4 regions of the Streptomyces sp. NPDC001480 genome follow, and region 1 is predicted to be linked to each of the others. Evidence: riboswitches for the same ligand, from Rfam matches in the RefSeq annotation. Region 1 holds a riboswitch; each other region holds the start of a gene.
What was found. A riboswitch is a leader RNA that binds a small molecule or an ion and turns the genes downstream of it on or off. The one in region 1 is predicted to bind cyclic di-AMP.
Positions count from the first base shown of each region.

Region 2: linked by a shared signal. The riboswitch ahead of ACFY01_RS31305 (M23 family metallopeptidase) and the one ahead of ACFY01_RS35360 (transglycosylase family protein) in region 1 are both predicted to bind cyclic di-AMP.
Region 3: linked by a shared signal. The riboswitch ahead of ACFY01_RS10890 (M23 family metallopeptidase) and the one ahead of ACFY01_RS35360 (transglycosylase family protein) in region 1 are both predicted to bind cyclic di-AMP.
Region 4: linked by a shared signal. The riboswitch ahead of ACFY01_RS37425 (NlpC/P60 family protein) and the one ahead of ACFY01_RS35360 (transglycosylase family protein) in region 1 are both predicted to bind cyclic di-AMP.

Region 1 is NZ_JBIAVX010000017.1:106,666-114,473, reverse strand. Features, by position in the region: gene ACFY01_RS35380 (SurA N-terminal domain-containing protein) at 80-727, shown strand; gene ACFY01_RS35375 (nucleoside triphosphate pyrophosphohydrolase) at 904-1,929, shown strand; gene ACFY01_RS35370 (cytochrome P450) at 1,970-3,265, shown strand; gene ACFY01_RS35365 (transglycosylase family protein) at 3,456-4,487, shown strand; cyclic di-AMP (ydaO/yuaA leader) riboswitch at 4,670-4,854, shown strand; gene ACFY01_RS35360 (transglycosylase family protein) at 4,859-5,563, shown strand; gene eno (phosphopyruvate hydratase) at 5,911-7,212, shown strand; gene ACFY01_RS35350 (septum formation initiator family protein) at 7,335-7,808, shown strand, end outside.
Region 2 is NZ_JBIAVX010000013.1:247,211-255,018, forward strand. Features, by position in the region: gene ACFY01_RS31280 (DHA2 family efflux MFS transporter permease subunit) at 1-1,024, shown strand, start outside; gene ribA (GTP cyclohydrolase II) at 1,041-1,682, opposite strand; gene ACFY01_RS31290 (MarR family winged helix-turn-helix transcriptional regulator) at 1,786-2,301, opposite strand; gene ACFY01_RS31295 (dihydrofolate reductase family protein) at 2,398-3,528, shown strand; tRNA gene ACFY01_RS31300 (tRNA-Met) at 3,617-3,690, shown strand; cyclic di-AMP (ydaO/yuaA leader) riboswitch at 3,919-4,085, shown strand; gene ACFY01_RS31305 (M23 family metallopeptidase) at 4,096-5,127, shown strand; gene ACFY01_RS31310 (aldo/keto reductase) at 5,229-6,173, shown strand; gene ACFY01_RS31315 (PrsW family intramembrane metalloprotease) at 6,193-7,539, opposite strand; gene trmB (tRNA (guanosine(46)-N7)-methyltransferase TrmB) at 7,550-7,808, opposite strand, start outside.
Region 3 is NZ_JBIAVX010000004.1:118,078-125,885, forward strand. Features, by position in the region: gene ACFY01_RS10880 (M16 family metallopeptidase) at 1-358, shown strand, start outside; gene ACFY01_RS10885 (M16 family metallopeptidase) at 355-1,743, shown strand; cyclic di-AMP (ydaO/yuaA leader) riboswitch at 1,980-2,141, shown strand; gene ACFY01_RS10890 (M23 family metallopeptidase) at 2,155-2,925, shown strand; gene ACFY01_RS10895 (GntR family transcriptional regulator) at 3,170-3,865, shown strand; gene ACFY01_RS10900 (HPr family phosphocarrier protein) at 4,014-4,295, opposite strand; gene ACFY01_RS10905 (GNAT family N-acetyltransferase) at 4,471-7,308, shown strand; gene ACFY01_RS10910 (DUF5998 family protein) at 7,404-7,808, shown strand, end outside.
Region 4 is NZ_JBIAVX010000019.1:94,376-102,183, reverse strand. Features, by position in the region: gene ACFY01_RS37440 (esterase/lipase family protein) at 1-637, shown strand, start outside; gene ACFY01_RS37435 (M23 family metallopeptidase) at 902-2,422, shown strand; gene pcrA (DNA helicase PcrA) at 2,465-4,945, opposite strand; cyclic di-AMP (ydaO/yuaA leader) riboswitch at 5,174-5,351, shown strand; gene ACFY01_RS37425 (NlpC/P60 family protein) at 5,359-6,540, shown strand; gene ACFY01_RS37420 (tellurite resistance/C4-dicarboxylate transporter family protein) at 6,567-7,523, shown strand; gene ACFY01_RS37415 (hypothetical protein) at 7,501-7,808, opposite strand, start outside.

The DNA of each region.
Region 1 (7,808 bases):
GGCCAGAGCTTGCCCACTGCCTACCATCGATCACCGCAAGACTTTGTGCACCGCCGCACAAACTCCCTTGGAGGTTTCCTTGCACCGCCGCCGTCGCACCGCGCTCGTCCTGTCCGCCGCGATCGCCGCCGCGGCCCCCCTGCTCTCCGCCTGCGGAAACGACGCGCACCCCGGCGCCGCGGCCGTCGTCGGCGGCCATCGGATCACCGTCGCCCAGCTGGAGAGCCGGGTCAACGAGGTGCGCCGGGCGCAGCAGGCCGCGGTGCCCGACGAGGCGCAGTACCAGCAGGTCCTGGCCTCCACCAGCGGCCTCACCCGCGACACCCTGCACAACATGGTCCTCGACCGGGTGCTGCACCGCGCCGCGCGGGACCAGGGCGTCACGGTCAGCCGCAGGGAGATCCAGCGGATGCGCACCGGCCTGGAGCAGCAGGCGGGCGGGGCGAAGGGACTGGAGACGACCTGGCTCCAGAAGTACGGCATCGCGCCCGCGCGGCTCGACGACAACCTGCGCCTCCAGCTCGAAGCGCAGAAGCTCGCCACCCGGCTCGGCACGGACACCACCCAGCCCGCGTTCTGGAAGGCCCTGTCCACCGCGTCCGAGGAACTCCACGTCGACCTCAACCCGCGCTACGGCACCTGGGACGTGCAGAAGAGCAGCCGGGTCGACGCGAAGACGCCGTGGGTACGGGAGGTCACGGCGAGCGGGACGCAGCAGACGGCGTAGGCCTGGCGGGTCGGGTCGGGTCCGGGTCCGGGTCCGGGTCCGGGTCCGGGTCGGGTTTGGGCCGCACCCGTGCCGGGCCCGGGCCCGGTTCTGGTTCCGGTCATACGATCCCACCGTCGGCCCCACCCTGTGGACAACGCGCGAGACCGCCGACGGGTGTGCGTTACGTTCGAGGCGTGAACACCACCAGCCTCGAAGACGCCCAGGTACCGGGCCCGGATGCCGCCCCCGGCCGGATCGTCCTGCTCACCACCAGCCACCGTGTCGCGCCCGGCCTGCTGTCCTGGCCGGCCTGGCAGGCGCTGCGCGCCGCCGACCGAGTGCTGTGCGCGGACGGCGCCCACCCGCAGCTGCCCTATCTGCGCGAGGCCGGGATAGCCGTCGACGAGGCCGCCCCGACCGCCCAGGAACTCGTCGACGCCTGCGCCGGCGGGCACACGGTCGTGGTCGTGGCGACGGGCGAGGGCGAGCCGGCCCTCACGGACGGCCTGGCCCGCCTCGCCGGCACCGGCCGGATCGCCATGCCGGAGCTGGAGCTGCTCCCCGCCTCCTACGACCTGCCCGGCGCCCGCCTCCTCGACCTCGTCCAGGTCATGGACCGCATCCGCGCCGAGTGCCCCTGGTCCTCCCGGCAGACCCACGAGGGCCTGGCGAAGTACGGCATCGAGGAGGCCTACGAACTCGTCGAGGCGATCGAGGCCGGCGACCGCGAGGAACTGCGGGAGGAACTGGGCGACGTCCTGCTCCAGGTCGTCTTCCACGCCCGCATAGCCGAAGAGGACGCCGACGCCCCCTTCTCCGTCGACGACGTGGCCGGCGGCATCGTCGCCAAGCTCATCCACCGCCACCCGCACGTCTTCGGCGACGCGACGGCCGAGACCCCCGAGGACGTCAAGGAGCACTGGCTGCGGACCAAGGCGGTCGAGAAGCAGCGCACCTCCGTGACGGAGGGCATCCCCCTCGGTCAGCCCGGCCTCGCCCTCGCCGCGAAGCTCTCCTCCCGGGTACGCACCGCCGGCCTGGACGTGCCCCTGCCCCAGGGCGAGGGCATCGGCTACGACCTGCTGGCACTCGCGACCCGGGCCGAGGCGGACGGCGTCGACCCGGAGGCGGCCCTGAGAGCGGCGGCCCGGGCCTACCGGGACGCGATACGCGCGGCCGAGGGCGTGGCGGGCCAGGGCCCCTCCGGCGGACAGCCATAGCCCCCGGGGCGCGCGCCGGAAACCCGGATACCGTCAAGGGGTGACCAACCAGTCCCAGCCCCAGCCGCACCTTCAGGCAGCCCCCGACGCGCCCGCCCCCGAGCTCTTCACCTGGGAGTTCGCGAGCGACCCCTACCCGGCCTACGCCTGGCTGCGGGAGCACGCGCCCGTGCGGCGGACGAAGTTGCCCAGCGGGGTGGAGGCCTGGCTGGTCACCCGGTACGCCGACGCCAAGCAGGCGCTGGCCGATCCGCGGCTGTCGAAGAACCCGGCGCACCACGACGAGCCCGCGCACGCCAAGGGCAAGACGGGGATCCCGGGGGAGCGCAAGGCCGAGCTGATGACGCATCTGCTCAACATCGACCCGCCGGACCACACCCGGCTGCGCCGGCTGGTCAGCAAGGCGTTCACGCCGCGCCGCGTCGCCGAGTTCGCCTCGCGCGTGCAGGAGCTGACGGACCAGCTCATCGACGGGTTCGCCGCGAAGGGCTCCGCCGACCTCATCCACGAGTTCGCCTTCCCGCTCCCCATCTACGCCATCTGCGACATGCTCGGCGTCCCGCGCGAGGACCAGGACGACTTCCGGGACTGGGCGGGGATGATGATCCGCCACGGCGGAGGACCGCGCGGCGGGGTCGCGCGGTCGGTGAAGAAGATGCGGGGCTACCTCGCCGAGCTGATCCACAAGAAGCGCGAGGCGCTCCCGGCCGAACCGGCGCCCGGCGAGGACCTCATCTCCGGTCTCATCCGCGCCTCCGACCACGGTGAGCACCTCACCGAGAACGAGGCCGCCGCCATGGCGTTCATCCTCTTGTTCGCCGGGTTCGAGACGACGGTCAATCTCATCGGCAACGGCACGTACGCCCTCCTCACGCACCCAGGGCAGCGGCAGCGGCTCCAGGAGTCCCTCGCGCGCGGGGAACAGGACCTGTTGGAGACCGGCGTCGAGGAACTCCTGCGCTACGACGGCCCGGTGGAGCTCGCCACCTGGCGGTTCGCCACCCGGCCGCTCACCGTCGGCGGGCAGGAGATCGCACCCGGCGACCCCGTCCTGGTCGTACTCGCCGCCGCGGACCGGGATCCCGAGCGGTTCGCCGACCCGGACGTCCTCGACCTCGGGCGGCGTGACAATCAGCACCTCGGCTACGGCCACGGCATCCACTACTGCCTCGGCGCCCCGCTCGCCCGGCTGGAGGGCCAGACCGCGCTCGCCACCCTCCTCAGCCGTCTTCCCGACCTCCGACTCGCGGTGGAACCAGCCGATTTGCGGTGGCGCGGTGGGCTCATCATGCGTGGACTGCGCACCTTGCCCGTGGAGTTCACGCCCGTCCGGTAATCGACCGGTAAGGGGGACGGCGGGCGGCGCCTTCACGAAAAAGTGACCAGCGTTCAACTCTGTGATCTTCACGTGATCTGCGCGGCATTAACTTGTGACAAGTGATCGTCTGCCGATACGTTCACTCGTCAGCGCGGCGCCTCACCGCAGCCGCCGCGCCGGTTACTGCTGTCTTGCGAAAGGTCACCGCATGCTCTCCGGGAACGGTCGCCACCGACGCCCCCGTCAGGCTCCGGCCCTCCTCGTCGCGGCCGGAGTGACCGGCTCCGCCATCGCCATCCCGCTGCTCGGCGCATCCGCCGCCAACGCGGCCGACGGGACCACGTGGGACAAGGTGGCCGAGTGCGAGAGCGGCGGCTCGTGGAGCGCCGACACGGGGAACGGCTACTACGGCGGCCTCCAGATGTCCCAGGACGACTGGGACAAGTACGGCGGCCTCGACTACGCCTCCACCCCGGACCAGGCCAGCCGCTCGCAGCAGATCGCGGTCGCCGAGAAGATCCTCGCCGACCAGGGCACCAAGCCCTGGACCACCTGTGCCCTCCTGTCCGGCCTCACGTCGAACTCCGGTTCGGTGGACGTCGATACGGGCGTCGGAGGGTCCGGATCGTCCGGTTCCGATGATTCCTCCCATTCGTCGAGCTCATCCGATTCGGCCGGTTCGTCCGATTCGAAGGGGGCCAAGGAGTCCAAGGGATCCTCGGATTCCTCGGGTTCGTCGTCCGATTCGTCGGGGTCGTCCGATTCCGGCTCCTCGTCGGACGCCTCGCCCTCGCCGAGCCTGGACGCCGGTGCGGGATCCAAGGGTGTGGACGGTTCCGCCGGGTCGGGCGAGTCGGCGTCTTCCGGCTCCGGGAAGGCCAAGGGGAGCAGCGGTTCGGCCACGGCGTCCCCCGAGATCGACGACTCGGACAATTCATGGCAGACGGGCGGTTCCTGGAGCCTTGTGGACACCGGGGCGAGCAGTGGTGGCCGTCACCGGGGCGACAGTGCGGATGAAAACGTGACGAAAAGTCAGTCCGCCACCACCTCCGGCCGGCATGCCGCGCGCGACTACACCGTCCGCGACGGTGACACCCTCGCCTCCATCGCCGACTCCCTTGACCTCGAGGGCGGGTGGCGGGCGCTCTATGCCGCGAACAAGGACGCCCTCGGCTCCGACCCGAACAACATCACCCCCGGTCAGACCCTGGAACTCACTGCCGAAACGGGTGCAAAGTAGCGGGAGTTGACGCCCCGTTTTGGGCATGTTGTCCGCTTTGGTGAAAGTGTGGGATGAGTCTCAGAAGCCCTGATCGTCTTTGAAATTCCGCGGATCGCGTGTCTACGGTCATGACCGCTCGCCAATGCGGGCCCCGGCCGCCGCAACGCCGAATCCTGCCAGCGGCTGCCCGGGAACAGTCGTCGCGTCAAGCGCCGTAGGCAGGAGCGGGGGACCCAAGGTAAGCGCCGGGCCCGGAGGTCGAAAGACCGCCGGGGACGGCTAGGGGTGAAGCCGCGCCTCGCACGAGAACCACGCGAGGTGCGGCCGGGCAACTCAACCGGCCCGAACCCGACAGCTCACCTCGCAGGCGTCGGTGAGGGGATCGATCCATGCTGTTTTCCGGCAAGGGCAAGCACCGTCGTCCGTCCAAGGCCGTCCGCGCCATCGCTGTCGCCGGTGTCACCGGCGCCGCCGTCGCCGCCCCGCTGATAGCGGCCGGCAACGCCTCCGCCGCCACCGCCTCCGAGTGGGACGCGGTCGCCCAGTGCGAGTCCGGCGGCAACTGGTCCATCAACACCGGCAACGGCTACTACGGCGGTCTGCAGTTCTCCGCCTCCACCTGGGCCGCGTACGGCGGCACGCAGTACGCCGCCCAGGCCAACCAGGCCTCCAAGTCCCAGCAGATAGCCGTCGCCGAGAAGGTCCTCGCCGCGCAGGGCAAGGGCGCCTGGCCGGTCTGCGGCAAGGGCCTGTCCGGCGCCGCCTACAGCGGTTCGAGCAGCGGCTCGTCGAACTCCGCCGGCTCCTCGTCGAACAGCACCAGCACCCGCTCGACCGACGGGCAGGCCGCCAACCGCTCCGCGGAGCGCCAGGCCCCCGAGAAGACCGTCACCAAGAAGACCGTCACGACCCCGACCGGCAAGAAGGTCAAGAAGGGCGACGGCGAGTACAAGGTCGTCAAGGGTGACACCCTCAGCTCGATCGCCGAGAAGCACCACGTCGCCGGCGGCTGGCAGAAGCTGTTCCAGCTGAACAAGGACATCATCGACGACGCCAACGTCATCTACCCGGGCCAGCAGCTTCACCTGAAGTGACACCTGGCTGGTAGCAGAACCACAGCACCCTCATACCGGTGGTCTCCATGACGGAGGCCCCGTGAGGGTCACGCCCCCCGTCCCCCACGGGGCTCCCCGCTCCGGCGCGTGTTCCCCCGTACGCGCCGGGGCGGGGTCTTTTGGTTTCCCCCAGCCGTTTCCCCGGAGCCGTTTCCCAAGCCTTTTCCCTCCGGCCCTTTGTTCCGCCGGGGAACAATGTGTACCGTCACCGTGTCCACGGGACGGTCGGTCGGCTGCCGACGACCCGGGGACGGTTAGGCTCTAGTCGCAAGGCCCAGCCGCAAGGCACACAGCCCCGCACTTTCAGCGTCACATCCAAGAAGGAGATGCTCGTGCCGTCCATCGACGTCGTCGTAGCCCGGGAAATCCTGGACTCCCGAGGCAATCCCACGGTCGAGGTCGAGGTCGGCCTCGACGACGGCAGCACGGGTCGTGCCGCCGTCCCGTCCGGCGCCTCCACCGGCGCCTTCGAGGCCATCGAGCTCCGCGACCAAGACCCCAACCGCTACCTGGGCAAGGGCGTCGAGAAGGCCGTCCTCGCCGTCATCGAGCAGATCGGTCCGGAGCTGGTCGGCTACGACGCCACCGAGCAGCGCCTGATCGACCAGGCGATGTTCGACCTCGACGCCACCGACAACAAGGGCTCCCTCGGCGCCAACGCCATCCTCGGCGTCTCGCTCGCCGTGGCCCACGCCGCCTCCGAGGCCAGCGACCTCCCCCTCTTCCGTTACCTGGGCGGCCCGAACGCGCACCTGCTGCCGGTGCCGATGATGAACATCCTGAACGGCGGCTCGCACGCCGACTCCAACGTGGACATCCAGGAGTTCATGATCGCCCCGATCGGCGCGGAGTCCTTCTCCGAGGCGCTGCGCTGGGGTGCCGAGGTCTACCACACCCTGAAGAAGGTCCTGAAGTCGAAGGGCCTGTCCACCGGCCTCGGCGACGAGGGCGGCTTCGCCCCGAACCTCGAGTCCAACCGCGCCGCCCTCGACCTCATCCTCGAGGCGATCAAGCAGGCCGGCTACATCCCGGGCGAGCAGATCGCGCTCGCGCTCGACGTCGCCGCGTCCGAGTTCTACAAGGACGGCAAGTACGAGTTCGAGGGCAAGTCCCGCTCCGCCGCCGAGATGACGGAGTACTACGAGGAGCTCGTCGCGGCCTACCCGCTCGTCTCCATCGAGGACCCGCTGTTCGAGGACGACTGGGCCGGCTGGAAGGTCATCACCGACAAGCTCGGCGACAAGGTCCAGCTGGTCGGCGACGACCTGTTCGTCACCAACCCCGAGCGCCTGGCCCGCGGCATCGAGGAGGGCACCGCCAACGCCCTGCTCGTGAAGGTGAACCAGATCGGCTCGCTGACCGAGACCCTGGACGCCGTCGAGCTCGCCCAGCGCAACGGCTTCAAGTGCATGATGTCCCACCGCTCCGGCGAGACCGAGGACGTCACCATCGCCGACCTGGCCGTCGCCACCAACTGCGGCCAGATCAAGACCGGTGCCCCGGCCCGCTCCGAGCGCGTCGCCAAGTACAACCAGCTGCTGCGCATCGAGGAGATCCTCGACGACGCCGCGGTGTACGCCGGCCGCTCCGCCTTCCCGCGCTTCCGCGGCGCGATCTCCAAGGGCTGACCCCGCCAGGGTCAAGCGACAGCCAGTCGTACGTACGTCCCCGTACTCGGTCCCGTACCGTGTGCGGGGACGTACGCACGTAGGAAGCACCCAGGACGCACGCAGGGGAGACGGAGAGCCAGATGGCCGCGAAGGAACGGGACCGTTTCTCCACCGCGACCAGGATCCGGCTGCTCGGCGAGCAGACGGCGGCCCGGGTCTACCGCTCCCAGACCAAACGGCAGGCCCGCCGCTCGCGGCTCACCAGCCGGGCCGCGCTGCTCGCCCTCGTGGTGTGCACGCTGGTGGTGGCCCTGGCCTACCCGATGCGGCAGTACGTCTCCCAGCGCGCCCAGATCGCCGACCTCCAGCGGGAGAAGCAACAGGCCAAGGAGCGGGTCGAGGAGCTGCGCGACCTCAAGGCGCGGTGGCAGGACGACACCTACGCCGAGCAGCAGATCCGGCGGCGGCTGCACTACGTGATGCCGGGGGAGACCGGCTACGTCGTGATCGACCCGGGCGCGGCCAAGCAGGCGCGCGCCGACCTGGTGGCGGCCGACCGCCCCTGGTACGCGAACGTCTGGGACGGGGTCGACAAGTCCGACGCCGCCGACCAG
Region 2 (7,808 bases), on a different contig from region 1:
GGCGATGGTGATGCGGGTCGCGGACCGTGCCCGGCTGGGCCGGGCCATGGGACTGCTCGGGCTGCCGATCCTGGTCGGCCCGGCGGCCGGGCCGGTCCTCGGGGGCCGGCTCGTCGACGTGGCCTCCTGGCACTGGATCTTCCTGGTGAACCTGCCCGTCGGCGCGCTGGCCCTGGTCCTCGCCGGGAAACTGCTGCCGCGGGACCGGCCCGGGAGGGCGGCCACACCGCCCGGACTGGACGTCCCGGGCCTGCTGACCCTCTCCCCGGGGCTCGCGCTGCTGCTGTTCGGGCTGGCCCGGGGCGGAGAGGGGGGCGAGTTTGCCGCGCCCGGCGCGTTCGCGCCCGCGCTCGCCGGTGCCGGGCTCGTCGCCGCCTTCGTACGACGTGCGCTCACCGCGCGCGCCCCGCTGCTCGACCTGCGGCTGCTGCGGGACCGTACGTTCGCCGCCGGGACCGCCACGCTCGCCCTGTTCGGCTGCGGCTACTTCGGTTCGTTGCTGCTCGGGCCGCTGTACTGGCAGCAGGAGCGCGGCATGACCGCGACGGCCGCCGGGCTGCTGGCCGCCCCGGTCGGGCTCGCCGTCGGTACGGCGATGCAGATCGCCGCGCGGCAAGTCGACCGGGTGTCGCCGCGGCGCCTGATCTGCGCGGGGATCGTGGTGGGCGCGTCCGGGATGGCGCTGGGGGCGCTGCAGGCCGGGGAGGACGGCGTGGCGCCCTGGCGAGTGGTCTGCTCGCTGGCGGTGATGGGCGTCGGCTCCGGCATGGTGCTTATGCCGACGATGACGACCGCGACCCGCGGGCTGCCCGGCGACCGGGTGGCCGCCGCCGGCACCGCGCTGAGCATCAACTCGCAGGTGTGGGCCTCGGTGGGCACCGCGCTGCTGTCGGTGGTGCTGGGCGCGGCGGGCGCGGACCCGGCTGGGTTCCGGATCGCGTACGCCGTCGCGGCGGGGCTGCTGGCCCTGGCCCTGCTGCCCGCGGCACTGCTTCCGGGTCGGCGGTCAGCGGGCGGGGAATGACCTTCGGGGCACCGGTTCAGCCCACGCTGAGCTCCGTCAGCTGCGCGAGGGGCAGCGTGTGCTGGGTCTGGAGCACCTTCGCCCGCAGGTAACGCACGTTGTGGGCGGTGGTGAAGACCCCCGTGGGCACCCGGTCGCGGACGGCCAGGCCCAGGCCGCGCAGCTGGTCGGCCTTGTCGGGGTTGTTGGAGAGCAGGTCCAGTTCGTCGATGCCGAGGGCGCGGAGCATCTGGCCGGCCGACGTGTAGTCGCGGGCGTCCTCCGGCAGGCCGAGGGCGGCGTTGGCCTCGTAGGTGTCCAGGCCCTGGTCCTGGAGGGCGTACGCGTCGAGCTTGTTGTAGAGGCCGATGCCGCGGCCCTCCTGGCGGAGGTAGAGCAGGACGCCGCCGCGGTCGGCGATGCGCTCGACCGCCTCGCGCAACTGGGGGCCGCAGTCGCAGCGGGCCGAGCCGAACACGTCCCCGGTCAGGCACTCGGAGTGCAGGCGGACCAGCGGGACGGTGCCGGGGGCGGGGCGGCCGAGGACGACGGCCACGTGCTCCTGGCCGTCGGTGAGGCCGTGGAAGGTGACCAGTTCGGCGTCGAGGCTGTAGCCGTCGTGGAAGCGCAGCGGTACCCGGACGCGGGCGCGCGGGGTGGCGGCGGGGGTGTCGGGCATGCGGGTCTCCGGGGTCCAAGGAGCTTCAGATTTGAAGCAGATGCCAGGACCCTACCCCATGCTTTAAATTTGAAGCAACGGAATTGCGGACCTCGGGTGAGTGTCACGAACAGGACTTCGGCGACCGGCGCCGCCACGGCACGTCGTCCGGCGCGCACCCCGCGTCCTCGCCCTGGAGCGCGTCGGCGACCGAGCTGAAGATCTCCTCCAGCTGCCGCACCTGCTCGGGGCTGAGGCGGTCGAAGAGGGAGGCGCGTACGGTCGCCACGTGACACGGCGCCGCACGTTCCAGGACGGCCATCCCCTCGCCGGTCAGCGCGGCGATGCTGCCCCGCTTGTCGGACGGGCACCCTTCGCGCCGCACCAGGCCGTCCTTCTCCAGCCGGGTCACGGCGTAGGTCAGCCGGCTCCGGGTGATCTTCGACTTCTCCGCGAGGTCGGTCATGCGCAGACTGTGTTCCGGCGCCTCGGAGAGGTTGGCCAGGATGGAGTAGTAGAGGTGCGGCATGCCGGTGTCCTGCTGGAGCTGCCGGTCGATGGCGTCCTCCAGGAGGAGGCTGCCGGCGATGTAGGCGCGCCAGGCGCGCTGCTCCTCGGGGGTGAGCCAGCGGGTCGTCATGCCACCAGTGTAGGTTTGTTTCAAACTTGAACCAAGATCCGGGTCTGGCCGGTCCACCGGGTCCGCCGTTGCCCGCCTCCCGAAGAGAGCGCGTCGATGCCCCGTCCGTACGTCCTGCTGTCCGCCGCCGTCTCCCTCGACGGGTACCTCGACGACACCGGCCCCGACCGGCTGCTGCTCTCCAGCCCGGCCGACTTCGACCGGGTCGACGAGGTGCGGGCGTCCGTCGACGCGATCCTGGTCGGCGCCGGCACCATCCGCGCCGACAACCCCAGGCTCCTGGTCAACTCGCACGAGCGGCGGGCGGCCCGGCTCGCCGCGGGACGGGCGGAGTACCCGCTCAAGGTCACCGTCAGCGGCACCGGCGACCTGGACCCGGACGCGAACTTCTGGCACACCGGCGGCGAGAAGGTCCTCTACACGACCGGCAAGGGTGCCGAGCAGGCCCGCGCCCTGGGCATCGCGGCCGACGTCGTCCCACTGGGCCCGGATCTCGACTGGCCCGCTCTTCTAGAACATCTGTACGCAGTGCGCGGAGTGCGCCGCCTGATGGTCGAGGGCGGCGGCACCATCCACACCCAGCTGCTGCGGCAGGGCCTGGCCGACGAGCTGCAGCTCGTCCTGGCCCCCCTCCTCGTCGGCGACCCCCGTGCACCCCGCCTGTTCGGGCCCGGGGGCTACCAGGACGGGCGCCTCAGACTGCTGGAGACGCGCCGCATCGAGGACGTCGTCCTGATGCGCTACGAGCCCACCGCGCCCGGCACCGGACCGGCGGCCGTCGCGGCCGACCGCCACTGGCTGCGGACCGCCTGTGAACTGGCCGCGCTGTGCCCGCCCTCGGAGACGGCGTTCAGCGTCGGGGCGGTGGTGGTGGCCGCCGACGGTACGGAACTCGCGCGCGGCCACTCACGCGAGGGGGACGATCCCGTGGTCCACGCGGAGGAGGCGGCGCTGGCCAAGATCCGGCCCGACGACCCCCGGCTGGCCGGCGCCACGGTGTACAGCAGCCTGGAGCCGTGCGCCCGGCGGGCCTCCCGGCCGGCGCCCTGTGCCCGGCTGATCCTCGACGCGGGGGTACGGCGGGTGGTCACGGCCTGGCGCGAGCCGGACACGTTCGTCACCGGAGCCGACGGGAGCGGGCTGCTGGCGGCCGGGGGTGTGGACGTGGTCGTCCTGCCGGAGTACGAGGAGGCGGCGAAGGCGCCGAACCGGCACCTGCCGGGCTGACCCGAACCCCGGGGACTCCGGAAAAAGCCCTGCTCGAAAAGGTGTGTGCGAGCGGTCCCGCGGATGACGTACACTGGTGACACAACGACGCGGGGTGGAGCAGCTCGGTAGCTCGCTGGGCTCATAACCCAGAGGTCGCAGGTTCAAATCCTGTCCCCGCTACTGAAGGCTCAGGGCCGGAATCCAGTACACGGATTCCGGCCCTGAGTGCTTTCCCGGCCTCCGCCACCCCGCGCCGGGCTCAACTCGCCCGTTTTTCGCCGGTCATGGCCTGAAAGTTCTCCTGTGAAAACCGTAATGATCAAGCCGAACCGCTTGGAAACTGACCGGTAGCTCTATTAACGTTCGATAACGCAGCGCGGTCGTCCCAGCCGTCACCCGAGACGGCTCCGTGCGCACATGCCGAATCCCGCGAGGGAACCGGGGAACCACCACCTTGGGGTGAATCACGCCGACACCGCCGTGAACCGCTTGGGTTCACGACCGGTATACGCGCGTAGGAGACCTTCCCGCTCCGAACCCGTCAGCTAACCCGGTAGGCGTTACGGAAGGAAGGAGCACGCCCGCGTGGCGTCCAACCCGCCTGCCCCCACAGCCCCGTTCGTGCCGAGCCAGCGCACCGAGACCTTCGGCTACGGCGAGTACCGCACCGACGAGGGCCCCTGGGAGGAGTGGAACCCCACCGAGGAGTCCCTCGCCCCGGTACGCGGCCGGCACCGCGTCAGCAAGCAGCGCGGCGGCGGGCTCGCCCGCAGCTCCACCGTCCTGGGCGTCGGCGTGATAGCCGCCGTCGGCGCGGGCGGCATGGCCAGCGCCAACACCGGCAAGCCGCCGGTCCACATCTCCATGCCCGACCTGCCCTCCGTCGGCTCCCTGCTGGGCGACGACACCGACGGCGCCAAGGCCACCACGGCAAGCCTGTCCCACGTCGGCGTGGCAACCGCCGCCAGCGACCAGGACAGCGCCGACGCCGGCGAGGCCCTGCGCAACCGGATCATGGCGCAGGCCGAGCAGCAGAAGAACCAGGTCGACGGCAAGGCGACCGCCGCCGCCGTGGCCGCCGCCGAGAAGCAGTCCACCGCCGCGGCCGCCAAGGCGGAGAAGGAAGCCGCCGCCCAGGCCGCCGCCGCCAAGGACAAGGCGGAGGCCGTCGCCAAGAAGCAGGCCGAGGCCGACCGTCTCGCCAAGCTGGCCAAGCAGTACACGCTGCCGACCTCCTCGTACACGATCACCGGCACCTTCGGCCAGCCCGGCGCCATGTGGTCCTCCGGCTACCACACCGGCCTCGACTTCGCGGCGCCGACCGGCACGCTCATCAAGGCCATCCACAGCGGCACGATCACCGAGGCGGGCTGGGCCGGCGCCTACGGCTACCGCACCATCCTCACCCTCGACGACGGCACCGAGCTGTGGTTCTGCCACCAGTCCTCGATCAACGTGAAGGTCGGCCAGAAGGTCGGCACCGGTGAGGTCATCGGCCGCGTCGGCGCCACCGGCAACGTCACCGGCCCGCACGTGCACCTCGAGGTCCACCCCGGCGGCCAGGCCACCGGCATCGACCCGATGGCGTGGCTGCACAGCAAGGGCCTCAACCCCTGACGCGTCCCTCAGTTCCCCGGCAGCCCTGACGACACCCCCCGACGTCAGGGCTGCCGGTCTTCGCGGAATGCGCGCCACCGCCGCGGTTGTTGGATCAAGGCATGACTTCCCTTCGCAAACTCGGCAACTCCGACCTCGAGGTCTTCCCGCTCGCCCTCGGCGGCAACGTCTTCGGCTGGACCGCCGACGAGGCGCAGTCCTTCGCCGTCCTGGACGCCTACACGGCCGCCGGCGGCAACTTCGTCGACACCGCCGACTCCTACTCGGCATGGGTCGACGGCAACGAGGGCGGTGAATCGGAGACCGTCATCGGCAACTGGCTGAAGTCCCGCGGCAACCGCTCCGACGTCGTCATCGCCACCAAGGTCAGCCAGCACCCGAAGTACCAGGGCCTGACCGCCGGCAACATCAAGGCCGCGGCCGACGCCTCCCTGCGCCGCCTCGGCACCGACCACATCGACCTTTACTACACCCACTTCGACAAGACCGAGGTCCCGGTCGAGGAGATCATCGGGGCGCTCGACGAACTCGTCCGGACGGGCAAGGTGCGCTACATCGCGGCCTCCAACATCTCGGCCGAGCGCCTCCAGGCGTCCCTCGACTTCTCCGAGCGCGAGGGCCTCGCCCGGTACGTGGCACTTCAGCCGCACTACAACCTCGTCTCGCGCGACACCTACGAGGGACCGCTGCGGGACGTCACCGACCGCGCAGGCCTCGCGGTCGTGCCGTACTACGCCCTCGCCTCCGGCTTCCTCACGGGCAAGTACCGGCCCGGTACCACCGTGGACAGCGCGCGGGCGGGCGGTGCGGCCAAGCACCTCGAGACCGAGCGGGGGCAGAAGGTCCTGACGGCCCTCGACGAGATCGCCGCCGCGCACGACGCCCCCGTGGCCACCGTGGCCCTCGCCTGGCTCGCCGCGCAGCCGACGGTGGCGGCTCCCCTCGCCTCGGCCCGCACGGTGGACCAGCTGCCGGCGCTGCTCGGGGTGGCCGAGCTGGAACTCACCGGGGAGGAGCTGACGCGGCTCACCGAGGCGTCGGCGTAGCCGTCCCCGCCCCGTTCCGCTACGTCCGGTACGGGTTGTAGGCGGTGTACGGCGCCGCCGGATACCCGTAGCCGGGCCCGGGGCCGGGCGGCCCCTGTACGTACCCGTACGCCCCCTGCACCCCGTACACCGGCCAGGGTGTCGGAACCACCGGAGCCGACGCCCTCGCCGCGTACTCCAGCGCGGGCCGTGCCGCCTGCCGTCTGCTCCACAGCTCGGCCAGCAGATCCCGCTCCCGTACGACGAAGTCGGCCCCCGCCCGCCCGCGGCGCCCCCGGTGCCGCAGGAACGCCAGCGAGGTCGCGTACGCCTCGTACTGCGCCACCGCCCGCGCGGCCGGCTTGCCCCCGTGATGACGGGCGTAGTCACGGGCCATCCGCCGGGCCCGCATCGAGCCCAGCGCGAACGGCTCGCCCGGGCCCAGCCAGCCGGCGAGGACGTACGCCGGGAGCTCCTCCCGTACGGTCCGCAGCTCCCGCTGGCGCGTCCAGATCACCAGCCAGGTCAGCAGCCCGAACGCGGGCAGCATGAAGGTCCCGTACACGGCGAAGAAGCCGTACTCGCCGAAGGTGGAGGAGCCGTTCCACAGCGCGTGCATGCCCATCGCGAGCAGCAGCCCGCCCAGCGGCACCAGCACGCGCCGCACGTGCTGCCGGTCGGCGGACAGGGCGGCGATGCCGAAGCCGATGCCGGTCATGACGGTGAACAGGGGGTGCGCGAACGGGGACATGATGACGCGCACGAAGAAGGTCGCCGCGGTCACCGAGGCGATGCCGCGGCCGCCGGTGATCTGGTCGGTGCCGAAGGCGGTGCCGAGGTAGAGGATGTTCTCGGTGAAGGCGAACCCGGTGGCCGTGACCCCGGCTATCACCACGCCGTCCACGATCCCGGTGAAGTCCCGTCTGCGGAAGAGGAAGACGAGCAGGACGGCGGCGGCCTTGGCGGACTCCTCCACGATCGGCGCTATCACCGTCGCGCCGAGGGTGTCGGCGCTGGACGGGTCGCCCGTCGTCGCTATCCACTTGGTGGCGAAGCTGTTGGCGACGATGGCTATCAGCGCCGCCGCGCAGGCGCCCCAGGCGAAGGCGAAGACCGTGTTCCGCCACGGGCCGGGCGCGACCCGGTCCAGCCAGCGGAAGGCGGCTATGAGCAGCGGGACGGGCAGCACGGCCAGCCCGAGCCCGACGAGGAACCCCTCCGTGCCGGTCTGCTGCCGCACGAGGGCCAGGATGACCAGCCCGGAGAGCGCCAGCAGCGTGATCAGCGCCCCGTACCGCACCCACCTGCGCTGCCACCAGTGCGGGTGCCGGAGCGCACCGTCGACGGGACCGGCGGGGTGCGTCGGATACGGGGGAAAGGTGGCCACGGCATTGACCCTAACGTCGCTGCTGCTCCCGCTGCTGTACGCGGCGGAACAGCAGATCATTCACCACATGTCCCTTCTCCAGGCCCTGTCCCTCGAAACGGGTCAGCGGGCGGAAGTCGGGACGCGGCGCGAAACCGCCGTCGGGCCGGGTGTTCTCGAAGTCCGGGTGCTCGGTCAGCACTTCCAGCATCTGCTCGGCGTACGGCTCCCAGTCGGTCGCGCAGTGCACGACCGCCCCGGGCCTCAGCCGGGTCGCGGCCAGGGTGAGG
Region 3 (7,808 bases), on a different contig from region 1:
GGGGCCCACGCCCGAGGAGATGGAGCGCGCCCAGGCCCAGTTGGAGCGCGAGTGGCTGGACCGGCTCGGCACGGTCGCGGGCCGCGCCGACGAACTGTGCCGGTTCGCGGTGCTGTTCGGCGACCCGCAGCTCGCCCTCACCGCCGTCCAGCGCGTACTGGAGGTGACCCCCGAGGAGGTCCAGGAGGTCGCCAAGGCCCGGCTGCGCCCCGACAACCGCGCGGTGCTCGTCTACGAGCCGGTCTCCGCGGAGGCCGCCGAGCAGACCGAGGACGTGGACGTTCCCGAGGACCCGGAGGCCGAGGCCACCGTGGAGACGCGCGCCGACCACAGCGAGAACGAGGAGGCAGCCAAGTGAGCGAGCTCGCCGCGATGGAGTTCCACCCGCAGCCCCAGGCGGGCGAGGCCAGGCCGTGGGCGTTCCCGGCCCCCGAGCGCGGCGCGCTCGACAACGGCCTGACCGTCCTGCGCTGCCACCGCCCCGGCCAGCAGGTCGTCGCCGTAGAGGTGCTGCTTGACGCGCCGCTGGACGCCGAGCCGGCCGGCCTGGACGGCGTCGCCACGATCATGGCGCGGGCCTTCTCCGAGGGCACCGACAAGCACTCGGCCGAGGAGTTCGCCGCCGAGCTGGAGCGTGCGGGCGCCACGCTCGACATGCACGCCGACCACCCCGGCGTCCGCCTCAGCCTGGAGGTCCCGGCCTCCCGCCTGGCCAAGGGGCTCGGGCTGCTGGCCGACGCCCTCAGAGCGCCCGCGTTCGCCGACAGCGAGGTCGAGCGGCTGGTGCGCAACCGCCTCGACGAGATCCCGCACGAGCTGGCCAACCCCTCCCGCCGCGCCGCCAAGGAGCTGTCCCGGCAGCTCTTCCCGTCGGCCTCCCGGATGTCCCGGCCCCGCCAGGGCACCGAGGAGACCGTCGCCAAGATCGACTCGCCGGCCGTCCGCGCGTTCTACGAGCGGCACGTGCGGCCCGCCACCGCCACCGCCGTCGTGGTCGGCGACCTCACGGGCATCGACCTCGACGAGCTGCTCGGCGAGACCCTGGGCGCGTGGGGCGGCTCCGCGGCCGAGCCGCGCCCGGTGCCGCCGGTGACCGCCGACGACACCGGACGCGTCGTCATCGTCGACCGCCCCGGCGCCGTCCAGACCCAGCTGCTCATCGGCCGCGTCGGCGCCGACCGGCACGACCGGGTGTGGCCCGCCCAGGTGCTCGGCACCTACTGCCTCGGCGGCACCCTGACCTCCCGCCTGGACCGCGTCCTGCGCGAGGAGAAGGGCTACACCTACGGCGTCCGCGCGTTCGGGCAGGTCCTCAGGTCCGGCCCCGAGGGCAACGGCGCCTCGATGCTGGCCATCAGCGGCTCCGTGGACACCCCGAACACCGGCCCGGCTCTCCAGGACCTGTGGACGGTGCTGCGCACGCTCGCCGCGGAGGGTCTCACCGACGCCGAGCGCGACGTGGCCGTGCAGAACCTCGTCGGGGTGGCGCCGCTGAAGTACGAGACGGCGGCGGCCGTGGCGAGCACGCTGGCCGACCAGGTGGAGCAGCACCTGCCCGACGACTTCCAGGCGACGCTGTACCGGCAGCTCGCCGCGACCGGCACGGTGGAGGCCACCGCGGCGGTCGTCAACGCCTTCCCGGTGGACCGTCTGGTGACGGTCCTGGTCGGGGACGCGGCACAGATCAAGGAGCCGGTCGAGGCCCTCGGCATCGGCGAGGTGTCCGTCGTGCCGGCCGAGTAGCCGAGCGACAGCGGTACGCGCGCGTGGGGCCCCGGTGACGATGGAACACCGGGGCCCCACGGTGTTCCCCCGGTCCGTCTCCCATGTGCCTCGCCAGATGTCCGAATTGGGGCGGAGGTTTCCTGTCTGACCTGTGGCGTGCACTACAAAAACCCTGTTGCGTTTGAGGATTGAAAGTCGCGGCCCTTAGCGTCGTCGAGGCTGTTCGTCAGGCAGTGCGCCGCACCCGCGGCACCGGACAGCGATCGCCGAGTCCCCGTACGGCGCGAGCCAGGGGAGCCGGGGACCCACCGTCCCTTGGGGTGAATCGGACGCCCGCGCACACCGCGAGGGGGTCCGTAGGAGACCTTCCTGCTCCGAACCCGTCAGCTAACCCGGTAGGCGAGAAGGAAGGAAAGGACCAGCCACTTCATGGCGTTCACCCGCGCCACCGGGAAGCACCGCCGTCCCAGCCGGATGCACCGCACCACCGCCCGCGCGGCGGGTGTCGCGGCCCTCGCCACCACCGGCGCCGTCGGCAGCCTCGCCGCCCCGGCGCTCGCCGCCGAGCCCGCGCCCGCGCCGGAGCAGACCGCCCTCACCCCGGTCATCACCATCAGCGAGTCGGTCCCCGAGCACATCGACGCCCAGGCGGCCGCCCAGCAGGAGGCCGCCGACCTGAAGGCGGCCGAGGAGGCGGCGCGGAAGAAGGCCGCCGAGCAGGCCCGTGCGCAGGCGGAGAAGGCACGCGAGGCCAAGGCGCGGGCGGCCCGCGAGGCCGAGCGCAAGCGGCTCAACGCGTTCGTGGCGCCGATCACCGGGTCCTACGTCTCCACCGGCTACCAGGCGAGCAGCTCCCTGTGGTCCTCCGGTTCGCACACCGGCATCGACTTCCACGCCGCGAGCGGCACCGCGGTCCACGCGGTCGGCTCCGGCACCGTGGTGTCCACCGGCTGGGGCGGGGCGTACGGCAACCAGATCGTGATCAAGATGGCCGACGGCATGTACACCCAGTACGGCCACCTGTCGTCCATCGGCGTCTCGGTGGGCCAGAAGGTCACCCCGGGCCAGCAGATCGGTCTGTCCGGCTCGACCGGCAACACCACCGGGCCGCACCTCCACTTCGAAGCCCGCACCGGCCCCGACTACGGCTCCGACGTCGACCCCGTCGCCTACCTCCGCAAGCACGGCGTGAACGTCTGACGAAGGCCCACCCCGGTCCGAAGGCCACCCGGCCACAAGACCCACCCCCCACCCGAAGCCCCGGCCCACGAGCCGGGGCTTTCGTGGTTTCCGTACGCTCCGTCGGCCTGCTCCGCCGACTTCCGCTGTCCAAAAAATATCCATGGATTCCGACCCGCCGTCGGAAATTCCCGCGCATTGCAATAGAGTCACGGAACGCGCGTCCATCGGTGACGTTTCACGGAGATGAATACGGAGGTCGGTCATGCGTATTCCGGCGCACTCGGTATGCACGGCGATCCGGGACGACATCATCGCCGGCGTCCACGAGCGCGGCAGCCGCCTCACGGAGGAACTCCTCGCCCGCCGCTACGGCGTCTCGCGCGTCCCCGTCCGCGAGGCCCTGCGCACCCTGGAGGCCGAGGGCTTCGTGGTGACCCGGCGGCACGCGGGCGCGTGCGTCGCCGAACCGACCGAGCAGGAGGCCGCCGACCTGCTGGAGATGCGCATGCTGATGGAGCCGCTCGGCGCCGCCCGGGCCGCCCAGCGGCGCACCGAGGCCCATCTCAAGGTGCTGCGCGGCCTGGTGCGGCTGGGCCAGGAGCGGGCCCGCCGGGGCAACAGCGACGACCTGCGCTCCCTGGGCGGCTGGTTCCACGAGACGCTCGCCCAGGCCTCCGGCAGCCACGCCCTGACCTCCGTACTGACCCAGCTGCGGCACAAGATCACCTGGATGTACACGGTGGAGGCGCCCGCCGACCCCGTGGGGTCCTGGACCGAGCACGGCGCCATCGTGGACGCGGTGGCGCGCGGCGACGGCGAGCGCGCCAGGGCGATCACGGCGCTGCACACCGAGCGCGCGACGGCCGCGCACCGGCTGCGTTTCACCGGCGGCACCGACCGTTCGGAACGTGTGAGGACCTCGCAACAAGCCGTAAACATTCCGAGCCTGCGGCATTAACACGGGCACCGTATACAAAGAAGAGCAATTCGGCGAGGGCTGTTTTCCCCTGCCTGAATTCTTGGTGCCACCGGAATTCCCGGTAAAACGGCGGAGCCGCGCCGCCCGAAAGGGGCGACGCGGCTCCGGCGTTCTGCGCGGTGTGTGCTCAGACGGTCTCGGGCAGCTCCTCGAGCCCCTCGGAGACCAGCTTCGCCAGCCGGTCCAGGGCGGCGTCCGCACCCTCGGCGTCGGAGGCGAGGACGATCTCCTCGCCGCCCTGGGCGCCGAGGCCGAGGACGGCCAGCATGGAGGCCGCGTTGACCGGAGTGCCGCCGGCCTTGGCGATCGTCACCGGCACGCCTGCGGCCGTGGCGGCTCGGACGAAGATGGAAGCGGGGCGGGCGTGGAGGCCCTCGGCCCAGCCGACGTTGACGCGGCGCTCAGCCATGTGTTGCTGCCCTTCGGTTCTCAGGGTTGTCTAGACCAGTTTCCCATATCGTGAAGCATGCCCGGACGGTCCTTCGTCCCGTCCGGATGTGTGGTCGGATCGCGGCCTCGATCCGATGTCGTCCTCCACAGACTGCCTCGCGCCGTTGTCGGACGCGAGCCGTACTCTGGGGCCCATGCAGACCCCGGCGGACCGGCAGGACCGGCACGAGTACCCCGCCCACTGGGAGGCGGACGTGGTGCTGCGCGACGGCGGTACCGCGCGCATCCGGCCCATCACCGTTGATGACGCCGACCGGCTGGTCAGCTTCTACGAACAGGTGTCGGACGAGTCGAAGTACTACCGCTTCTTCGCGCCCTACCCGCGCCTGTCCGCCAAGGACGTCCACCGCTTCACGCACCACGACTTTGTGGACCGGGTGGGACTCGCGGCCACGGTCGGCGGCGAGTTCATCGCCACCGTACGCTATGACCGCATCGGCGCCGACGGCATGCCCGCCTCCGCGCCCTCCGACGAAGCCGAGGTCGCCTTCCTGGTGCAGGACGCCCACCAGGGCCGCGGAGTGGCCTCCGCCCTCCTCGAACACGTCGCCGCCGTCGCGCGCGAGCGGGGCATCCGCCGCTTCGCCGCCGAGGTCCTCCCCGCCAACACCAAGATGATCAAGGTGTTCACGGACGCCGGGTACACCCAGAAGCGCAGCTTCGAGGACGGCGTCGTACGCCTGGAGTTCGACCTCGAACCCACCGACCGCTCGCTCGCCGTCCAGCGCGCGCGGGAACAGCGCGCCGAGGCGCGGTCGGTGCAGCGCCTGCTGGTGCCGCGGTCGGTCGCCGTGGTCGGCGTCGGCCGCACGCCCGGGGGCGTGGGGCGCGGCGTCCTCGGCAACCTCAGGGACGCCGGCTTCACCGGAAGCCTGTACGCCGTCAACAAGGCCTACCCCGAGGACCTGAAGGAGGCCGGCGGGGTGCCCGCGCACCGTTCGGTGCGGGAGATCGACGGCCCCGTGGACCTGGCCGTCGTGGCCGTGCCCGCCGAGCACGTGCCCGAAGTGGTCGCCGAGTGCGGCGAGCACGGCGTACAGGGGCTCGTCGTGCTCGCCGCCGGCTACGCGGAGGCCGGGCCCGACGGGCGCGAGCGGCAGCGCGCACTCGTCCGGCAGGCGCGCACCTACGGCATGCGGATCATCGGGCCGAACGCCTTCGGGGTCATCAACACCTCCGAGGAGGTGCGGCTCAACGCCTCCCTGGCACCCGAGATGCCCCGCCCCGGCCGCATCGGGCTGTTCGCCCAGTCCGGCGCCATCGGCATCGCGCTGCTGTCCCGGCTGCACCGGCGCGGGGGAGGGGTCACCGGCGTCACGGGTGTCTCCACCTTCGTGTCGTCCGGCAACAGGGCGGACGTCTCCGGCAACGACGTCCTCCAGTACTGGTACGACGATCCGGACACCGACGTCGTCCTCATGTACCTGGAATCCATCGGCAACCCCCGCAAGTTCACCCGGCTCGCCCGGCGGACCGCCGCGGCGAAACCGCTGGTGGTGGTGCAGGGGGCCGGGTCCGCGCCACAAGGGCACGCGGTACGGGCCACGCGGTTGCCCCATGCCACCGTGTCCGCGCTGCTCAGGCAGGCCGGGGTGATCCGGGTGGACACGATCACCGAACTGGTCGACGCGGGACTGCTGCTCGCCCGGCAGCCGCTGCCCGCCGGGCCGCGGGTGGCGATCCTCGGGAACTCGGAGTCGCTGGGGCTGCTGACGTACGACCAGTGCCTCGCGGAGGGACTGCGGCCGATGCGTCCCCTGGACCTCACGACGGGGGCTTCGGCGGAGGACTTCCACGCGGCGCTGTCCCGGGCGCTGGCCGACGACACGTGTGACGCGGTGGTGGTGACCGCCATACCGGCGATCGGCGAGTCGTCGCCGGGGGACGCGGAGCTGGCGGAGGCGCTGCGGTCGGCTGCCGCCGGGGTGCCGGGGAAGCCGGTGCTCGTCGTGCACGTGGAGCTCGGGGGGCTCGCGGAGGCGTTGTCGGCCGCGGCCAGTACGGCGCCGGCGTCCGTCGAGCGGGGGGATGCCCATCGCCCGGCGGAACGACTGCCCACCGCGCCACAGGCGCGGGAGACCGCGCCTCCCGACACCTCCCGGACCGGCTCGCGGCTCATCCCCGCCTACCCCGCCGCCGAGCGGGCCGTACGGGCTCTCGGGGAGGCCGTGAAGTACGCGCAGTGGCGCAGGGAGGCCGCCGACCCGGGGAAGGTGCCCGAGTACGAGGACATCGACGAGAAGGGAGCCGCCCGGCTGATCGACGGGATGCTCGCGCGCGGGCAGGGCCTGACGCTCGGGACGCAGGAGACCTGCGAGCTGCTCGGGAAGTACGGCATCCGGGTGCACCGCGCGCTGCCCGCCCCCACCCCGGACGCCGCCGCCGAAGCCGCCCGCTCCCTCGGTTACCCCGTGGCCCTCAAGGCGACCGCCCCGCACCTGCGGCACCGCGCCGACCTGGGCGGCGTACGCCTCGACCTCGCGGACGAGGAGCAACTGCGCCGGACATACGCGGAGTTGACCGAGCTGTTCGGCCGGCCCGAGGAGCTGCGGCCGGTGGTGCAGGGGATGGCACCGCGCGGCGTCGACACCGTCGTACGGGCCGTGATCGACCCGGCGGCCGGGGCGGTGCTCTCCTTCGGACTCGCCGGAGCGGCCTCGCAACTGCTCGGCGACATCGGTCACCGGCTGGTTCCGGTGACCGACCGGGAGGCGACCTCCCTGGTGCGGTCGATCCGGACGGCGCCGCTGCTGTTCGGCTGGCGCGGCTCGACCCCCGTGGACACCGCGGCCCTGGAGGAGCTGCTGCTGCGGGTGTCCCGGCTGGTCGACGACCACCCCGAGGTCGTCGCGGTCACCATGGAGCCCGTCGTGGTCGCCCCGCAGGGCCTGAGCGTCCTCGGCGCCTCCGTGCGCCTCGCACCCCCGCCGGCCCGCGACGACCTCGGCCCGCGCACCCTGCCGGTCTACTGAGCCGGGGAGGGGCGTTCCGCACACCCGCGTACGGCCGCGGGGGCCCCGCCCGCGTGCCCCTGACTGGCCCGGACCGCCCCCGCCCACGGATTAGGATGGACGCCATGGCCAAGACCAGTACGACGTCCCAGGGGCTGCGCGCGGCGATCGAGCGCAGCGGCTACTACCCGGCCCTCGTGGCCGAGGCGGTGGAGGCCGCTGTGGGCGGCGAGCCCATCCGGTCGTACCTGGTCCACCAGGAGACCACGTTCGACCAGAACGAAGTGCGGCGGCACGTGACCGTGCTGGTCCTCACCGACAACCGGTTCATCGTCAGCCACACCGACGAGCAGGCCGCCGACAGCACCTCTCCGACGCCGTACGCCACGACGTCCACCGAGTCGGTGAAGCTCGGCCGGATCTCGTCGGTGGTCGTCAGCCGCGTGGTCGCCAACCCGGAGCAGTACACCCCGGGCACCCTGCCCCGCGAGGTCGTGCTGACCATCGGCTGGGGCGCCGTC
Region 4 (7,808 bases), on a different contig from region 1:
GGTCGTCCTGCTGCACGGCTTCGTCGACAACCGCTCGGTCTTCTTGCTGCTGCGCCGCAATCTCCTCCAGCACGGCAGGCAGCGGATCGAGTCGCTCAACTACTCGCCGCTGACCCGGGACATCCGTGCCGCGGCGGAGCTGCTGGGCCGGCACATAGAGGAGGTCTGCGAGCGGACCGGCAGTCCGCAGGTCGACGTGGTGGGCCACAGCCTCGGCGGGCTGATCGCGCGCTACTACGTGCAGCGGCTCGGCGGTGACCGCCGGGTCCGCACGCTCGTGACGCTGGGCAGCCCGCACGGCGGCACCCGGGTCGTGCCGCTGGCGAACGCGCACCCGATCGTGCGCCAGATGCGCCCCGAGTCCGAGCTGATCGAGGAGCTCACCCGGCCGGCGCCCGGCTGCCGTACGCACTTCGTCAGCTTCTGGAGCGATCTGGACTCCCTGATGGACCCGCTGGAAACCGCCCGTATCGACCATCCCGACCTGATGGCGCTGAATGTGCCGGTGACGGGGATCGGGCATCTCGCCCTGCCGGTGCATCCGGCCGTCGCGTCCGGGATACGGCAGGCCCTCGACAGCGAGCGGCCGGCGGCACACTCCGGGAAACGAAGGAAGGGACTCACGGTCGCGTCCTGAACCCGGCTCGCCCCGCTCGATCACGGGCGTGCGGGGCGGTGCGACAGCCGTCCGGAGCGGCCCGTCCACCGGGCGGACACCCGTCCGGCTTCGAACGTCCTTCGAACACAAAGCCAAACCCGCGCCCATCGTCCCCCGAAACACGGCCGAATGCCCGTTTCCTACGAACGTGAAACCGGCCGAAGATTGTCGCGCCCGCGTACCGCCGGGTACAGTCGCCGCACTGCTCTGCCAGCCCCTGTTGTCGAGGCGAAAGAGAAGTTGGTGAACGACCGTCACCCGTCGGGGACCATGACCACCCCGGCTCCGGCTTCCGACGCCGCCTCCGCGCACTGTGCGCCCCACGGCGGCCAGGAAACCCAGTACGGCGACTTCACCACGTACGACGGGTACGGCGCCACCGGTTTCGAGACCGGCGCCCACGCCACCACGGCCTACGACTCCGATCCGCTCTTCGGCAGTCTCCCGGGCAACGGCCACACCACCGGCGCCTACGACGCCACGCAGTGGACGACCGGCGCCGGCCAGAACGCGCACTACGACCCGTACGCGGCCCAGCACCACAGCGCTTACGACTCCGGCACCTACGACGCCACCGCTTGGACGACCGGCCAGCAGCAGTTCGTCGGCATCCCGCACCAGGCGACGTCCCCGGACGTCAGCGGCCAGTGGGAAGCGAACGCCTGGCTCCAGCCCGACCAGTCCGGGGCCACGCCCGACCTCACCCAGCAGTGGGAGTGGGGCACGCAGGCCTTCGACACCGGCGCGTACGACGCCACGCAGTGGAACTCCGACGGCACCGCCACGGCCACCGAGCCCGAGTCCTACGAGCAGCCCTTCGACCAGCAGGGGACCGCCACCTTCGAGCAGGTCTCCTACGAGGGGTACGAGGAACAGGTCTCCTACGAGGAGAACGCCGAGGCGGAACAGGTCACGGACGGCGACGAGTTGACCGCGACCGGCGAGCTGCCCGCCGTCGCCACCCTGCTCGACGACCAGGAAGAGGTCACCCCGGCGCCGCCCCGGCCGGGCTCCCGCAGCGCGGCCCGCTCCCGTCGCCGTACACCTCCCAAGCGCTCCGCCCTGCTGACCGTCGCCGTGCCGTCGGTCTGTGTGATGGGGGTCGCCGGGATCGCCGCCGCTTCCGTCGGCAGCCTGACCGACGACGGCGGCAAGGACACCACGGCCAGCGCTTCGGACGCGCATGCGGTGAAACCGTCCATCGCCAACAGCAAGCTGGACTCCCAGCTCAGGACCCTCTCCGCCGGCGCCGACGATTTCGCCGACCGGGCCAGCCGGACGCAGGAGCGCATCGACCTCAAGGCCCAGCAGGCGGCCGACAAGAAGGCGGCGGCCGCGGAGGCGGCCCGCAAGGAGCGGCTGCGCCCCAAGTACGTCCTTCCGGTCGCGCAGAAAGGGCTCAGCGCCTATTTCGGCCAGGCGGGCGTGAACTGGATGTCGGTGCACACCGGCATCGACTTCCCCGTCTCGTACGGCACGACGGTGATGGCGGCGACCGACGGCACCGTCTCGACGAAGTGGAACAGCGCCTACGGCAACATGCTGATCCTGACGGCGAAGGACGGCACCCAGACCTGGTACTGCCACCTCTCCAGTTACCGGGTTCCCGCCGGCACGACCGTCAAAGCCGGGACTCCGATCGCGTACTCCGGGAACTCCGGCAACTCGACCGGCCCGCACCTGCACTTCGAGGTCCGGCCGGGCGGCGGAGCGGCCATAGACCCGCTGCCGTGGCTGCGCAGCCACGGGCTCGACCCGACGTAGGACCCCGGGGGCGCCGAGCCCCCGGAACCCCGGGCCTCGCCCCTACAGCTTCTCCACCGGCGCGTACCGCAGCAGCAGCCGCTTCGGCTTGGTGTCGCCGAAGTCGATCGTCGCCTCGGCGTTCGCGCCCGTGCCCTTCACCCCGACGACCGTGCCCAGCCCGAACTGGTCGTGCGTCACCCGGTCCCCGACGGCCAGCGCCACCACCGGCTTCTCCGAGGACCTGCGGGTGGCGAAGCCGGAGGCGCCCGACGCCGAGGAGCGCGAGCGGCTGGAGGACAGCGAGGCCGCCACTGCGGACGCCGGTCCGGAGGGCGTCGGGGCCGCAGCTCCCTTCCGCTTCCACTCCACGTGGGCGGGCGGGATCTCCTCCAGGAAACGGGAGGGCGGGTTGTAGGAGGGCTGGCCCCACGCGCTGCGCAGCGCCGACCGGGTCAGATACAGCCGCTCCCGCGCACGCGTGATGCCGACGTACGCCAGCCGCCGCTCCTCCTCCAGTTCCTTGGTCTGACCGAGGGCCCGCATGTGCGGGAAGACGCCGTCCTCCATGCCGGTCAGGAAGACCACCGGGAACTCCAGACCCTTGGCGGTGTGCAGGGTCATCAGCGTGATGACGCCGTCGCCGTCCTCCTCGTCCGGGATCTGGTCGGAGTCGGCGACCAGCGCGACCTGCTCCAGGAAGTCGGACAGGCCCACCGACTCGCCCTCGCCGCGCTCCTGCTCGAACTCCAGCGCCACTGCCGCGAGTTCCTGGAGGTTCTCGATGCGGGTCTCGTCCTGCGGGTCGGTGGATGCCTGCAACTCGGCCAGGTATCCGGTGCGTTCGAGTATGGCTTCCAGGACGGTGGCCGGGCCCGCGCCGGACTCGACGATCGTACGGAGCTCTTCCATCAGCACGTTGAACCGCTTGACCGCGTTCGTCGACCGCGCCGCCATGCCGTACGCCTCGTCGACCCGCTTCAGCGCCTGCGGGAAGCTGATCTTCTCCCGCTGGGCGAGGGCGTCGATCATCGCCTCGGCGCGCTCACCGATGCCACGCTTGGGCACGTTGAGGATGCGGCGCAGCGGGACGGAGTCCTCCGGGTTGGCGAGGACACGCAGGTAGGCCAGGACGTCCCGGACCTCCTTGCGCTCGTAGAAGCGGACACCGCCGACGACCTTGTAGGGCAGGCCGACGCGGATGAAGACCTCTTCGAAGACACGGGACTGGGCGTTGGTGCGGTAGAAGACGGCGACGTCCGAGGCCTTCGCCTCGCCCGCGTCCGTGAGGCGGTCTATCTCGTCGGCGACGAACTGCGCCTCGTCGTGCTCGGTGTCGGCGACGTAGCCGGTGATGCGCGCGCCCGCGCCCGCGTTGGTCCACAGGTTCTTGGGGCGGCGGGACTCGTTGCGCTCGATGACCGCGTTGGCCGCGGAGAGGATCGTCTGGGTGGAGCGGTAGTTCTGCTCCAGCAGGATCGTCGTCGCGTCCGGGTAGTCCTCCTCGAACTGGAGGATGTTGCGGATGGTCGCGCCGCGGAAGGCGTAGATCGACTGGTCGGCGTCGCCCACCACGCACAGCTCGGCGGGCGTCAGGTCGTCCGGGCCGGGCGGCACGTCCGCCGGGTGCTCGGAGGTGCCGACGAGCTCGCGCACGAGCGCGTACTGGGCGTGGTTGGTGTCCTGGTACTCGTCGACCAGGACGTGGCGGAAGCGGCGGCGGTAGTGCTCGGCGACGTCCGGGAAGGCGCGCAGCAGGTTGACCGTCGTCATGATCAGGTCGTCGAAGTCGAGGGCGTTGGCCTCGCGCAGCCGCGACTGGTACAGGGCGTAGGCCTGGGCGAGGGTCTTCTCGAAGCCGTCGGCGGCCTGGGCGGCGAAGTCCTCCTCGTCGATCAGCTCGTTCTTCAGGTTGGAGATCTTGGCGCTGAAGGACTTCGGCGGGTAGCGCTTCGGGTCGAGCTCCAGGTCGCGGCAGACCAGGGCCATCAGGCGCTTGGAGTCGGCGGCGTCGTAGATCGAGAACGACGAGGTGAAGCCGAGCTTCTTGCTCTCCCGGCGCAGGATGCGCACGCACGCGCTGTGGAAGGTCATCACCCACATCGCGTTCGCGCGCGGGCCGACGAGCTGCTCGACGCGCTCCTTCATCTCGCCGGCGGCCTTGTTGGTGAAGGTGATCGCCAGGATCTGGCCCGGGTGGACGCCCCGCTCGCCGAGCAGGTGGGCGATGCGGTGGGTGAGCACGCGCGTCTTGCCGGAGCCGGCGCCGGCCACGATGAGCAGCGGGGAGCCGGCGTGGACCACTGCCGCGCGCTGGTTCTCGTTCAGCCCCTCCAGGAGCGCGGCCGCGTCGATCGCCGGGCGCGGGGCACCGTCGCGGTAGTACGCGTCCCGGTCCGGCGGCACGTCGAACTTCCCGCCGAACAGATCGTCCGGAACCGGCTCCGGAGCGTGATCGTCCTCGGGCGGCGGCGGGGGTTCCTCGTCGTGCCCGCGAGGGGCCTGGAGGTCCGCCAGGAAGCTGTCGTCAAAGAGGCTGCTCATCGCTCTCCGAGTCTAGGGCGCCCCACCGACAACCGGCCGCCGCCCTCGGAACTTGGCCGGGGAACGATCTCCTCACCCTGCGGAACCACATGGTCACGACAACGACACACCCGTCTCGTGTCACGAAAATGTATCGGACATATAGTGCACCAACCTTCACATGAGTCACACGAGTTGGCTAGCGTTCCGCCAGGCCGTACGACCCCCACCGGCGAACCCCGCCGGGCCGCGCGGCCTCCGCCGAGTCCGGTGCGCCCCTCGCGGCAGCCGGAGCCGGGGACCCACCGAGACCTTGGGGTGAATCGGCCCGACATCCCCACCGGGGACGACGGCCGTAGGGCAACCCTTCCGAACCACCCGCCCGAACCCGACAGCTAACCCGGTAGGCGGAACATTGGAAGGAGTCGCCTCCCTTGGCGTCGCACCGCAAGCGCCCCTCGGGTGGGGCAGGCATACGCAAGCCCGCCCTCGCCACCGCCGCCCTCACCTCCGTCGCCCTGCTCTCCCAGACGGCCAACGCCGCCCCCTCCACCCCCTCCACCGACGGCAAGCCGAGCATGGAAGAGGTCGAGAAGAAGGTCGACGACCTGTACCGGCAGGCGGGGTCGGCGACCGAGAAGTACAACGCGGCCAAGGAGACGACCGGCAAGCAGCGCCGGCGCGTCGACTCGCTCCTCGACGAGGTGGCCAAGCGCACGGAGAGGCTGAACAAGGCGCGCGAGAAGCTGGGTTCGTTCGCCGCCGCCCAGTACCGGACCGGGGCCGCCGCTCCCGACACCGCCACCTTCCTGCTCGCGGACACCCCGCAGGACTACTTCGACCAGGCCCAGCTGATGAGCCGGCTGACCAAGCGGCAGAAGAACGCGGTCGACGACTACGTCACCGAGCAGTCCGCGACCATGAAGAAGCGGCAGGAGGCCACCGAGAGCCTCCAGACGCTGACCGACTCCCAGCACGACCTCCAGGCCGCCAAGGCGACCGTCCAGAAGAAGCTCGCGACGGCGCGCGAGCTGCTGTCCACACTGACGGCGCAGGAGAAGGCGCGGCTCGCGGCGATCGAGCAGCAGAAGCGGGAGGAGGCCGCGCGCAAGGCGGCGGAGCTCGCGAAGGAGCAGGCGGCGGCGCAGGCGAAGGCGCAGCAGCAGAGCAGCGCCTCGTCGGACACCTCGACCTCGACGGGCTCCGCGTCGGACTCGTCCACGTCGACCTCGCCGTCCTCGCCGACCTCCTCGTCCTCCGCCAAGGCCGCGAACGCGATCGCGTTCGCCCGCGCGCAGATCGGCAAGCCGTACGTCTGGGGCGCCACCGGCCCCGGCTCCTACGACTGCTCCGGCCTCACCCAGGCCGCCTGGAAGGCCGCCGGCGTCAGCCTGCCGCGCACCACCTACGACCAGGTCAACGCCGGAACCACGGTCTCCCTCGCCAACGCCCAGCCCGGTGATCTGGTCTTCTTCTACGACGACGTGAGCCACGTCGGCATCTACATCGGCAACGGCATGATGATCCACGCCCCCAAGCCCGGCGCGTACGTCCGTGAAGAGTCGATCTACTACGGCGGCGAATCGATCATCCACAGCGTGGTGCGTCCGGCCTGAGCCGGCGGGCGCCTAGCATCGGGCTCATGCCGGGCTCCCTCTCACCATTACGCGTCTGGTGGGCCCGGCGTTCACCGGCAGCCGGTGCCGCTGTCATGGCGACCGGGATCGTGTCGGTGGGGTTGCAGCCGGCCGGTCACGAGGTGCTGTCCCGGGCCGCCCTGGGGCTGGCCTGCGCCGCCTGGCTGGGGTTCGCGGCCGGTTTCACCCTGCGGCTGCTGCACGAGCGGGAGCGGTGGGCGGCGGAGGCGGAGACGCCGAGCTCGCTCACCGCGGTGGCCGCCACGGCGGTGCTGGGCACCCGGTTCTCGCTGCTGGGCCGGCCGGTCCTGGCCGAGGCGCTGCTCGCGCTGGCGGTCGTGCTCTGGCCGGTGCTGCTCGTCCACGTCCTGCGGCGGTGGGAGCGGCGCATGCCGGGGGCGGTGTTCCTGGGCTGTGTGGCCACGGAGTCGATCGCCGTACTGGGAGCCGTGCTGGCCGCCGCGACGGCCACGGCGTGGCTCGCGCACACCGCGCTCGTGCTGTTCTGGCTGGGACTGGTGTTCTACGGGTTCGCCCTCGCCCGGTTCGATCCGCGGCAGCTGCTCGAAGGCGCCGGGGACCAGTGGATCAGCGGCGGCGCGCTCGCCGTCTCGGCGCTGGCCGGCGCGCGGCTGGTCGCCGCCGACGGTGGGCGCCTGTACCTGTGGAGCGGCGACGACCAGGGCGTCCTGCGCACCGTGACCGTCGCGCTGCTCGTGCTGGACTGGGCCTGCTATGTCGTCCTGCTGGTCACGGAGGCGGTGCGGCCGCGGCCGGGCTACGACGTGCGGCGCTGGTCGACGGTGTTCCCCATGGGCATGACCGCGGCGGCCACGCTGTCGGTCGGCACCGCCCTGGGGATCCCGTGGCTGCGCGGGCCCGGGGTCGTGCTGGTGTGGATCTCGGTGGCGGCGTGGCTCGTGGTCGGCGTGGGCGCGGTCAGGTCCACAGCACGGCGATGAAGATGTTCGCCGTGGTCAGCAGGCCGACCAGTCCGAAGAGGTTCTTGTCCACCCGCTCCTCGTCCCGCTTCACGTAGACCAGTCCGAGGATCACGATCAGCAGGGCCAGCTTCACACCGATCTTGACGGTGTTGACATGGTGGTCGTCGGCCTCGTTGAGCCCGACCAGGATCACGCCGGTCGCCAGCATGGTGAAGGCGCCGTGCAGCATGGCCGGGACGAAGCGGGCCTCGCCGCGTCCCATCGCCTTCATCTGGGTCAGGAAGCCGCCGAGGAGCGCGGCGA